DNA from 3 places in the Martinezella sp. CNPSo 3732 genome. Region 3 is predicted to be linked to each of the others. Evidence: predicted binding sites of a transcription regulator. Region 3 holds the regulator's gene; each other region holds the start of a gene.
What was found. The regulator PhoB, encoded in region 3, activates phosphate uptake and scavenging genes when phosphate is short. The targets are predictions, from matches to a motif close to TGTCATNNANCTGTCAT.
Positions count from the first base shown of each region.

Region 1 (3,186 bases), on a different contig from region 3:
CCGATCTCCTTGTTGTCCTTATGCAGGACACCGAGATCGAAAGAGAGAATGGCGATGACGAGCGCAAGGAAGCTCGCCCACATCCAGAGCGGCTTTCCCAACCACTCCACGAAGAGCAAAGACGTTTCCATGACGGAGAACCTCTGTCGGCGCGATGTCGGAAGAGGTCCGACATCATGAGAGCGCCGACGGCTCTCACCAGAGGGGCCCGGACCAGCGGGTTGACCAATAGCTGGGAAGCGGACGTTTGCGTTTCAAGAGCTGCACGCACTTTTCAAAGGAGCAGAGGTTTAGCTTGCTCCTTTAAGCTGCGGTCCGGCCAATGTGGATGCTGTGAACACTTGCTCTCTTCTGCGCGACGAAATCCGTCAGCGCGGATGGAATGTCAACATGGGCGCTGCGCCGCGCAAGAATACGGAACCCTTTGGGAAGACAGGCGGCGATGCGGTCGATAATCGTCTCATAATCGACAATGAGCATCTCCCGACCGGCCATGAGATCGAAGAGAAGGGGATCGGCGAGCACGCGCTCATTTTCGCAGAACCAGTACGAGGAAATTGTCAGATCGGGGAGGTAACCGATCTGCGCCGGCAGATTTCTTTGCTCGAACTGGAAATCGCCGGGCAACCCCGCGGCAGCCATCAATTCTCTGGCGAGGGACAGCTGGTGTTCGGATAAATCCAGCCCCCGAAGCTCCAGCTCGGGATTGTGGGCTAGATAGGCAAAGGCAAGGCTGAAGGCGCCGGAGCCGCAGCCGAGATCGCATACCCTTCTATATCTGTGGACGGCGTCTTCGAGGCTGGTAAGCGCCTGCAGGCATTTCAGAGAGTTTCGCATGCCGAATGCACGGGTGAAGGCATCGGCGGAAAGGTTATAGTCGAATATCTCGATCTGGCGCCGGCTTTCGACAACATTGCGCAAAGCAATACTGTCGTTGCTTGGATGGTACAGGTGGTTACACCTTAGCAGGACCTCGGAAAATTCTTCGAGATTTCGTGTCTGTACGGCCGCGTATGTCATGAAGCCTGTCCTCGCCAAGGGTGTAGTCTTTGGCGTGATTGGAAAGGCTGCATGCGCCGAAAGCAAGCCCTCAAAAATTGCCCTGACGCTCGATAGGAAAGGGCAGCGCAACGACGACCATCGAACGCCGAAGCCATGTCAGCCTTGTGGTAGCGCGATTGGAAATCCTTCGAAGGTCTTGAGGGTATCGAGGACGATCGCCGTCTTCACGTGCTGAACGGATTCATGCGGCAGCAGCACGTCGTTGACGAAGCGGGAGAGATCGGTAAGCCCGCGGGTGGCGACCTTAAGGTGATAGTCCATTTCACCTGTCAGCGCATAGGCTTCCAGCACCTCCGGCAGTCCGTTGATGAGCTGCGAAAAACGGCGGGCATTGTCTCTGTTATGGGTGGCAAGCGTCACCGAAATGACAACGAGCATATCCAGCCCCAGTCGCTGCCGGTCGAGATTGGCCTGGTAGCTGCGAATATAGCCTTCCGCCTCCAGTCTGGTGCGGCGGCGCGAGCATTGCGAGGGCGAAAGGGCAATGCGCTCGCCGAGTTCGTTGTTCGTCAATCTGCCGTCTTTCTGAAGTTCCTCCAGCAGGCGCAGATCCAATTTGCCGAGCTGTTCATCCATTGCGCAAAACTCTCAAAATCCTCACGAAGCCTGTATGAGTTTTGCCTTTTCCTCAGAAAGTTACAAGCTTTCGGGGTTAATCCCACGCCAAGTCTTGCGTAGTTGAACGCGATGGTTTTCGAGGCTTTTGGACCAAGTGAAACGGAAAGGGACTGCGCAGCCACCCCGTTCGCGCCATCTCTTTAGATGCCGCGCATACAATCAGCCTTCCTAGCGTTTGTCCCTTTAGAATTTCCGGTTGCAGAAAGTCGACTCCTTTTTACATAATTGTCATCTGGCTTTTATAAGTGGGAGGCGGGAAGCAACCAAACGCAGGGGGTATAAATGCGTAAACTTCTTCTCGCCATGATGTCTGCGACCGTAATGTCCGGCGCAGCCCATGCAGCGACAGTCTATCCGTTGGACCGGGCAACGGTACTCGCCGGCTCTCCGTTCGATTTCAAGGTGGAATTCAGCAAGGTTGTGAAGCCGGAAGACGTGAAGGTCACGGTCAACGGCGAAAGCTACGATGCGGTTTTCGGCAAGGCGGCTGATTTCGTCGCAGAAGAAAAGGGCACTGAAGACAAGGTTCTTGGGTCCGCCCTGATCCTGCGTGGCGTCAAGCTCGCAAAGCCCGGCCAGTACAAGGTCGAGGTTTTGGCCGGCGACGAGAAGAAGTCCGTCAACTGGGATGTCTATGGCACATCGGCCATGCCGAAGGCCAAGAACATCATCTTCCTGCTCGGCGACGGTCTCTCGGTTGCGCATCGCACCGGCGCCCGCCTCATGTCTAAGGGCATGACCGAAGGCAAGGCCAATGGCCGCCTCGCCATGGACGACATCCCGCCGGTTGCCTTCATCGGCACGTCCTCGACCTCGGCGATTGCCACCGACAGTGCCAACACCATGTCGGCCTACATGACCGGCCACAAGTCGGCGGTAAACGCACTCGGCGTCTATGCCGACCGCACGCCGGCAAGCCTAGACGACCCGAAGGTCGAAACGATCGGCGAGGCCCTGCGCCGCACGGGCAAGAAGTCGCTCGGGATCGTCACCACGGCCGAAGTCGAAGATGCGACGCCGGCAGCGCTCGTTTCCCATACGCGCAAGCGTGGCGACAAGGCTGAGATCGTCGGCATGATGTACGACGTCAAGCCGGATGTCCTGCTCGGCGGCGGCTCGGCCTATTTCCTGGCGAAGAGCGTTCCGGGCTCCAAGCGCAAGGACGACAAGGACTATATCGCGCTCTTCAAGGATGCCGGCTATGCCGTTGCCACCGACAAGAGCGAACTGGCCGCAGCTGCCGGCTCCAACCAGGGCAAGCTGCTCGGTCTCTTCCACACCGGCAACCTCGATGTCGCGCTCGATCGCGAATTCCTCAAGAAGGGCACCGTCGACAAGTTCCCGAACCAGCCCGGTCTGGTCGACATGACCAAGGTCGCGCTCGACAAGCTCGCCAAGAACCCGGACGGTTTCTTCCTCGTGGTTGAAGGTGCCTCCATCGATAAGATGAGCCATCCGCTCGACTGGGATCGTGCACTGGTCGACACGATCGAGTTCGACAAGGCC
Region 1 covers NZ_JBXSOO010000026.1:81,086-84,271, forward strand. Annotated here, with positions in the region: gene AC13RM_RS29000 (TerC family protein) at 1-131, opposite strand, end outside; gene AC13RM_RS29005 (SAM-dependent methyltransferase) at 304-1,020, opposite strand; gene AC13RM_RS29010 (Lrp/AsnC family transcriptional regulator) at 1,159-1,638, opposite strand; gene AC13RM_RS29015 (alkaline phosphatase) at 1,963-3,186, shown strand, end outside.
Region 1: the regulator PhoB is predicted to act here: its motif matches at 1,907-1,923, upstream of AC13RM_RS29015 (alkaline phosphatase).

Region 2 (3,186 bases), on a different contig from region 3:
TTGCGCGCGATCTCCGCAGCCAGATAGGCAAGCGCCGCGGCCGCTTCCTCCTCGGTCAAATCCTCGACGGGCTTCTGTTCGGTGCTCATGAATCTACACTCCCCGATTTCGAAGATGTTTTAGAGCACTTCCGCGAAAAGTGCGAAGCGGTTTTCAGCTCGGAACACGTAAAAACAAAGGGAAAATCCGCAATTCAATCGCCGCGCCGATAAAGGTGGCCGCGCTGCTCACGACAACTTTACGCCGTGATCGGTCGTTCTTGATGTTACAGGTGCGGGAAATATCGGCGCCCAGACAACCCTGGTGGAATTCTCTATCCAATTCCTGGGGCAGCGGCTCTTCCGCGTCTATCGCAGGGGATTTAAGGTAGGCTATATTATGAGAACCAAATCTCGGGAAATGATTGGATCATCAGCAGAAATTCGAAGTCACGCATGAAGCATCGTCTTATCGTTCTCTCTATTTCTCTCGTTATTGCAGTCATGCTCATGAGCTCATTCGTCAGCCGCTCTGCTTTGGGGCTGGTCGTTAGAGCTTGCGAAGTCAACTCTACCCTGACAGGCTCACCATATCCGTGCCTCAAGATAGTCCGGTCGCAGGACCCATTGTCTTCATACGTTGTTCTTCGCGAACCGGCTGACAAAGAGCGCACCATTCTTGCACCGCTCGCCGATGTCCCCGGCATCGAGGACCCACGCCTTCTGGCCACGGGAGCGCCGAACTATTTTGACGAAGCGTGGAGAGAGCTGTCAGCGACCGATCCGCGTGCAATGAAGGCTTCGCGACAGAATTTTGCCCTGGCGATAAACGCAGCCAGTTGGCGCACACAAGACCGGCTTCATATCCACATGGGGTGCGAGACGCCCCGCTTTAGGGCGCTCTTGAAGGCCCATGTGACGGAAATTGAAAGCGGCCGGTTTACGGACCTGAAGACGCGAGCTGGTTGGTGGGCAACCTTCCTTGCAGCCGATGACCTCTCGAATTTGAACCCACTGAAGCTCGTCGCAGACGGCGTTGATGGCGCCCGTTCAAATATGGAAAACGTCGTGGTCGGCGTCTTTGGCTCGATATTGCCGGACGGACAGCGTGGCTTCTATATTCTCGCGAGAATAAACGAAGCGCACAAATCCCGCGGGTCGGCGGAGGATATGATCGATCCTAAATGCCAGCTCTAATGCATGTTGCTCAGACGCGGATCAAGACCAGCGCTCGCAAAAGGCTTCTATGTCGCTTGACTGAAAATCGACAAGCCGCTCCATGATGGTTTCGAACGGCCAATCCCACCAGGCAATGGACGTAAGTCTCTCTGCGATACTTCGCGAAAACCGCTCTCGAATGAATTTGGCGGGAATACCGCCGACGACAGTATATGGTTGGACATCTTTCGTGATGACCGCACCCGCTGCAAGCACGGCGCCGTCTCCAACCTTTACGCCCGGCAAAACGATCACGCCATGACCAATCCAGACATCGTTGCCGATGACGGCGCGGTCTTCCTTTCGCCGATCGAAAAAGGCGTGGTCCCGCACGGCGCCCGCCGCGTAATATTCCGGACAATAGGTGAAGCGATGCATGGACGGCCGGTCCATCGGGTGATTGGGAGCGCCAATTCTGACCTCCGCCGCAATGGCACAAAACTTTCCAATCGTTGCGTCACCGACAATGCAGCGCGGCCCCAAGTAGGAGAAATCTCCGAGTTCGGCGGTGTGCAGAGATGTGTCCGCCAAAATCTCACAGCATCTGCCGATGCTCGAATCCTTTATGTTCGCCGTCGGGTGAATGACGGTTTCCGCGATTTTGGGGCGATTGGGCTGTGGGGTCGAGTGCATGGATGGTCTCCGGATTCTGGCCTGCCTAACCGGGGACGATAAAGGCTATATGACGCAAGACCGTCGAAAGACCGAGGCAAATGTCGGTGGCAGATGACGAGTTCCGACGCGCGTCAGCGCTATAGTCGCTGACCTTGCTGCTATGTCTGCTTCGGGCAAGTCGTCGCCGGCCTCTGCTCCAAGTATCACCATGGGAGAGATCAGCCGTTGCCAGCCAACAAACGCTTGGCGGCCGCCCTCGCCTCTTCGGTTACCGAAGCACCCGCGAGCATGCGGGCGATTTCCTCGGTGCGATCCTTCGGTTCCATGGTGGCAACGCGTGTGGAAATCTTTTCCGAGCCGTCCGCGACCGGTCCCTTGGAGATCAGGAGATGCGTTGCAGCGCGAGCCGCGACCTGCGGGGCGTGGGTGACCGACAGCACCTGTACGCGATCGGAAAGGCGCTTCAGCCGCTGGCCGATGGCATCGGCCACCGCGCCGCCGACGCCGGTGTCGATTTCGTCGAAGACGAGGGTCGGCGCCGAGCCGCGATCGGCGAGCGCCACCTTCAGCGCCAGCAGGAAGCGTGACAGTTCGCCGCCTGAGGCAACCTTGGTGATCGGTCCCGGCCGCGTGCCAGGGTTCGTCTGTACGTGAAATTCGACGACGTCGATGCCCTCGGCCGTCCCGGCCTCTGGATCGCTTGATATCTCCACCATGAAACGCGCGCGCTCAAGCTTCAGGGCCGGCAATTCGGCCATGACGGCTGAGGCAAGAGCCTCGCCGGCATGGCGACGTTTCTCCGACAAACTGCGCGCGGCAACATCATAATCCGCCTTGGCGGCCGAAAGCTCGGCGGCAAGACGCGCCAGCCGCTCTTCGCCGGCATCGAGATCAGCGAGATCCGAAATCATGCGTGCGGCCAAGGCCGGCAGTTCCGTCACCGGCACGGAATATTTACGCGAGGCGCCCCGCAACGCGAAGAGACGCTCTTCGACCCGCTCCAGTTCGCGCGGATCATATTCTGTTTTGCGGAGTGCTGCTTCCACTTCCATCTGTGCGTTGGACAGCTGATCGAGAGCGGCATCGAGCAGCGCCACGGTATCTTCGAGCAAGCCAGGCGCCTCGTGGCTCTTGCGCTCCAATCGGCGCACCAGCGATGCGATATGCGGCACGGGCGATGCGTTCCCATTGAGGAATTCGGAAGCCTCGGCGATATCGCCGGCAATGCGCTCGGCCTTCATCATCCGCGAGCGCTTCTCAGCCAGTTCATCCTCCTCGCCATCCTGCGGCGAGAGCTTCTCCAGCTCCTCGACGGAGGCGCGGAGATAGTCCGCTTCACGCGCAGCCTTCTCGACCTGCTCGCGATGCTTCTTCA
Region 2 covers NZ_JBXSOO010000003.1:198,689-201,874, forward strand. Annotated here, with positions in the region: gene ligA (NAD-dependent DNA ligase LigA) at 1-89, opposite strand, end outside; gene AC13RM_RS09635 (CDP-diacylglycerol diphosphatase) at 435-1,175, shown strand; gene AC13RM_RS09640 (DapH/DapD/GlmU-related protein) at 1,197-1,829, opposite strand; gene recN (DNA repair protein RecN) at 2,030-3,186, opposite strand, start outside.
Region 2: the regulator PhoB is predicted to act here: its motif matches at 1,868-1,884, upstream of AC13RM_RS09640 (DapH/DapD/GlmU-related protein).

Region 3 (3,186 bases):
TCGGGAGAATTTCACCATCGTCATCGTGACGCATTCCATGCAGCAGGCAGCCCGCGTCTCGCAGCGTACCGCAATGTTTCATCTCGGCCACCTGGTCGAGGAGAACGACACCGATAAGATGTTCACCAATCCCGACGATTACCGCACGCAGGATTACATCATGGGCCGTTTTGGTTGATGATGTCAGGCGCGCGGCTCATTTCACACAGTTCACCTTGAGGATAGAAAAATGGTCTCCACCCACATTCTCTCAGCCTATGACGAAGACCTGAAGTTCCTGACGCGCCGCATTGCCGAAATGGGCGGCCTGGCCGAGCAGATGGTTAGCGACAGCGTACGCGCGCTGGTCAACAGCGACGCTGCCTTGGCCCAGAAAGTCATCTCCGATGACGTCGTTCTTGACCATGCCGAGCGCGAAGTCGGCGACAAGGCGATCGTCACCATTGCTCGCCGTCAGCCGATGGCAGCGGACCTTCGTGAAATCATGGGCTCGATCCGCATCGCCTCCGATCTGGAGCGCGTCGGCGATCTCGGCAAGAACACCGCAAAGCGCGTCATCGCTGTGCAGGGCACCGGTGTCCCCCGCCGTCTCGCCCGCGGCATCGAGCATCTCTCCGAACTGGCTTTGAGCCAGCTCAAGGAAGTTCTCGATGTCTACGCGACCCGCTCGCCCGACAAGGCCGTGTCGATCCGCGAACGTGACGAGGAAATCGACGCCATGTACACCTCGCTCTTCCGCGAGATGCTGACCTACATGATGGAAGATCCGCGCAACATCACCACCTGCACGCATCTTCTCTTCTGCGCCAAGAACATCGAGCGCATCGGCGACCACGCCACCAATATCGCCGAGACGATCTATTACATGGCGACAGGTGCTCAGCCGGAAGGCGAACGCCCGAAGGACGATACCGCCAATACCGTCGGCGCAGTGACGGAATAATCTGGAAGCGAAGAAAGGAGACCATAGGCGCATGGTTCCGAGAGTTGCTGTTGTAGAAGACGAGGAAGCGCTCAGCGTTCTGCTGCGCTACAATCTTGAGGCCGAAGGCTTCGAGGTCGACACGATCCTCAGAGGCGATGAGGCCGAGCTGCGTCTCCAGGAGCGCATCCCCGATCTCCTGATCCTCGACTGGATGCTCCCCGGCGTATCGGGCATCGAGCTCTGCCGCCGGCTGCGTATGCGGCCGGAGACGGAGCGACTGCCGATCATCATGCTGACGGCCCGCGGCGAGGAAAGCGAGCGCGTGCGTGGGCTTTCGACCGGCGCGGACGATTATGTCGTCAAGCCGTTCTCGACGCCGGAGCTGATGGCTCGCGTCAAGGCGATGCTGCGGCGTGCCCGCCCGGAGGTTCTCTCCACGGTGCTGCGCTGCGGCGATATCGAGCTGGACCGCGAAACCCATCGCGTCCACCGCAAGAGCCGCGAAGTACGGCTGGGGCCGACGGAATTCCGCCTGCTGGAATTCCTGATGTCCTCGCCCGGCCGCGTCTTCTCGCGCTCGCAGCTGCTCGACGGCGTATGGGGTCACGATATCTACGTCGACGAACGCACCGTCGACGTCCATGTCGGCCGCCTGCGCAAGGCGCTCAATTTCTCCAATATGCAGGATGTCATCCGCACCGTTCGCGGCGCGGGCTATTCCATGGAAGCCTGAGCGGCTTGCCGCTCGGGTATCACTAAAGCATGTCGCCCAAAAGTGCGTAGCGGTTTTGCGAGAACGACATGCGCCAGACGGAAAACCTAAAGCACAGGAAGCGAATCTGAAAGATCGTGACGTGCTTTAAATAGCGGCGGAAATAGAAAAACGGGCCTCGAGGGCCCGTTTCTCATTGTCTTGCTGTGGCTTTCAGCCGTTGTTACGACGGCGGTCATGCACCGGCTGGTATGCCATGCGCTGATGATAGGTGCAGTAGGGCGAAGAATCTGGGCTGTCATTGCCGCAGAAGTGGAAGTCGTCCTTCAGCGGGTCGCCGACCGGCCACTTGCAGGTGCGCTCCGTCAGTTCCGTCAGGCCGAGGCGGCGGGAGATCGGAACGACGACGTTCGATGCCGGACGATACTGGATTTCATTGACGGAATCGATCTCGATCTCTTCCTTCAGCATGGTTGCGCCCTGCTGGCGGGCGACGACCGTGCGGGTAGCAACGCGCGATCCGTAGGTCGCGGCGCGGGGTGCAGCTGCGCTGCGCTTCGGCGTGCGCGCTGCGGTTGCCGTGCCGCCCGCCTTCGCTCGGCCGGGAAGGTTCAGGCGGTGCACCTTGCCGATGACGGCATTACGGCTCACGCCACCGAGCTGCGCAGCGATCTGGCTGGCGCTCAACCCTTCGGACCATAGCTTTTTCAGCTTCTCGACGCGTTCGTCTGTCCAATTCATGCCCTGTCTCCGCTGTCGCGTTTCCGATGGCAGAATCCCTCACCATTGCCTCGCATGGGAACGAGGCGCGAAACGCTCTAAAATTGTGGTGACTAGTTCCGCCGCATGCAGTCTAGCAATTGCTTTTTAACCTAGTGTGAGGCTGACTCCGTGACAAGAGTCGCGAGAATCTTGAGGAATCGATTTCGAGGTTTTCCCCAACTTGCTGCCCAGGCGTGGCATTTCTGCAATAGGCGCCGCCGAACCTATCTCTTTTGCCCGCAAGCGTTATCTCGCACCTGCTAAAACGCCAGTTTTGTTGACATCGCGATGCAAAACATCAATAGTGCCCAGGCCGCCGCAAGGCGGCATTTTTGATTTTTTCGGACCCGTTTCATCAAATGGAAGCGATCGGTCCTTAAAGTTGTGATCAGGAGATATGGCCATGGCCGAGACCACGCCGCTTTATGACACCTACATGCGCGCTCCGCTACGGTTCGAGCGAGGCGAGGGCGTCTGGCTGGTCACCGAAAATGGCGAACGCTACCTCGATTTCGCAGCCGGCGTCGCGGTCAACTCGCTCGGTCATGCTCATCCTCATCTCGTCGCCGAGCTGAAGGCGCAGGCCGACAAGGTCTGGCACCTGTCCAACCTCTATGAGGTGCCCGGTCAGGAGAAGCTGTCGAAGCGGCTGACGGAAGCGACCTTCGCCGACAAGGTGTTCTTCACCAATTCGGGCGCCGAGGCGCTGGAATGCGCCATCAAGACGGCGCGGCGCTATCAATTCGCCAAGGGGCATCCCGAGAAGTTCCACATCATCACCTTCGAG
Region 3 covers NZ_JBXSOO010000021.1:99,286-102,471, reverse strand. Annotated here, with positions in the region: gene pstB (phosphate ABC transporter ATP-binding protein PstB) at 1-178, shown strand, start outside; gene phoU (phosphate signaling complex protein PhoU) at 230-943, shown strand; gene phoB (phosphate regulon transcriptional regulator PhoB) at 975-1,658, shown strand; gene AC13RM_RS26400 (GcrA family cell cycle regulator) at 1,851-2,378, opposite strand; gene AC13RM_RS26395 (aspartate aminotransferase family protein) at 2,803-3,186, shown strand, end outside.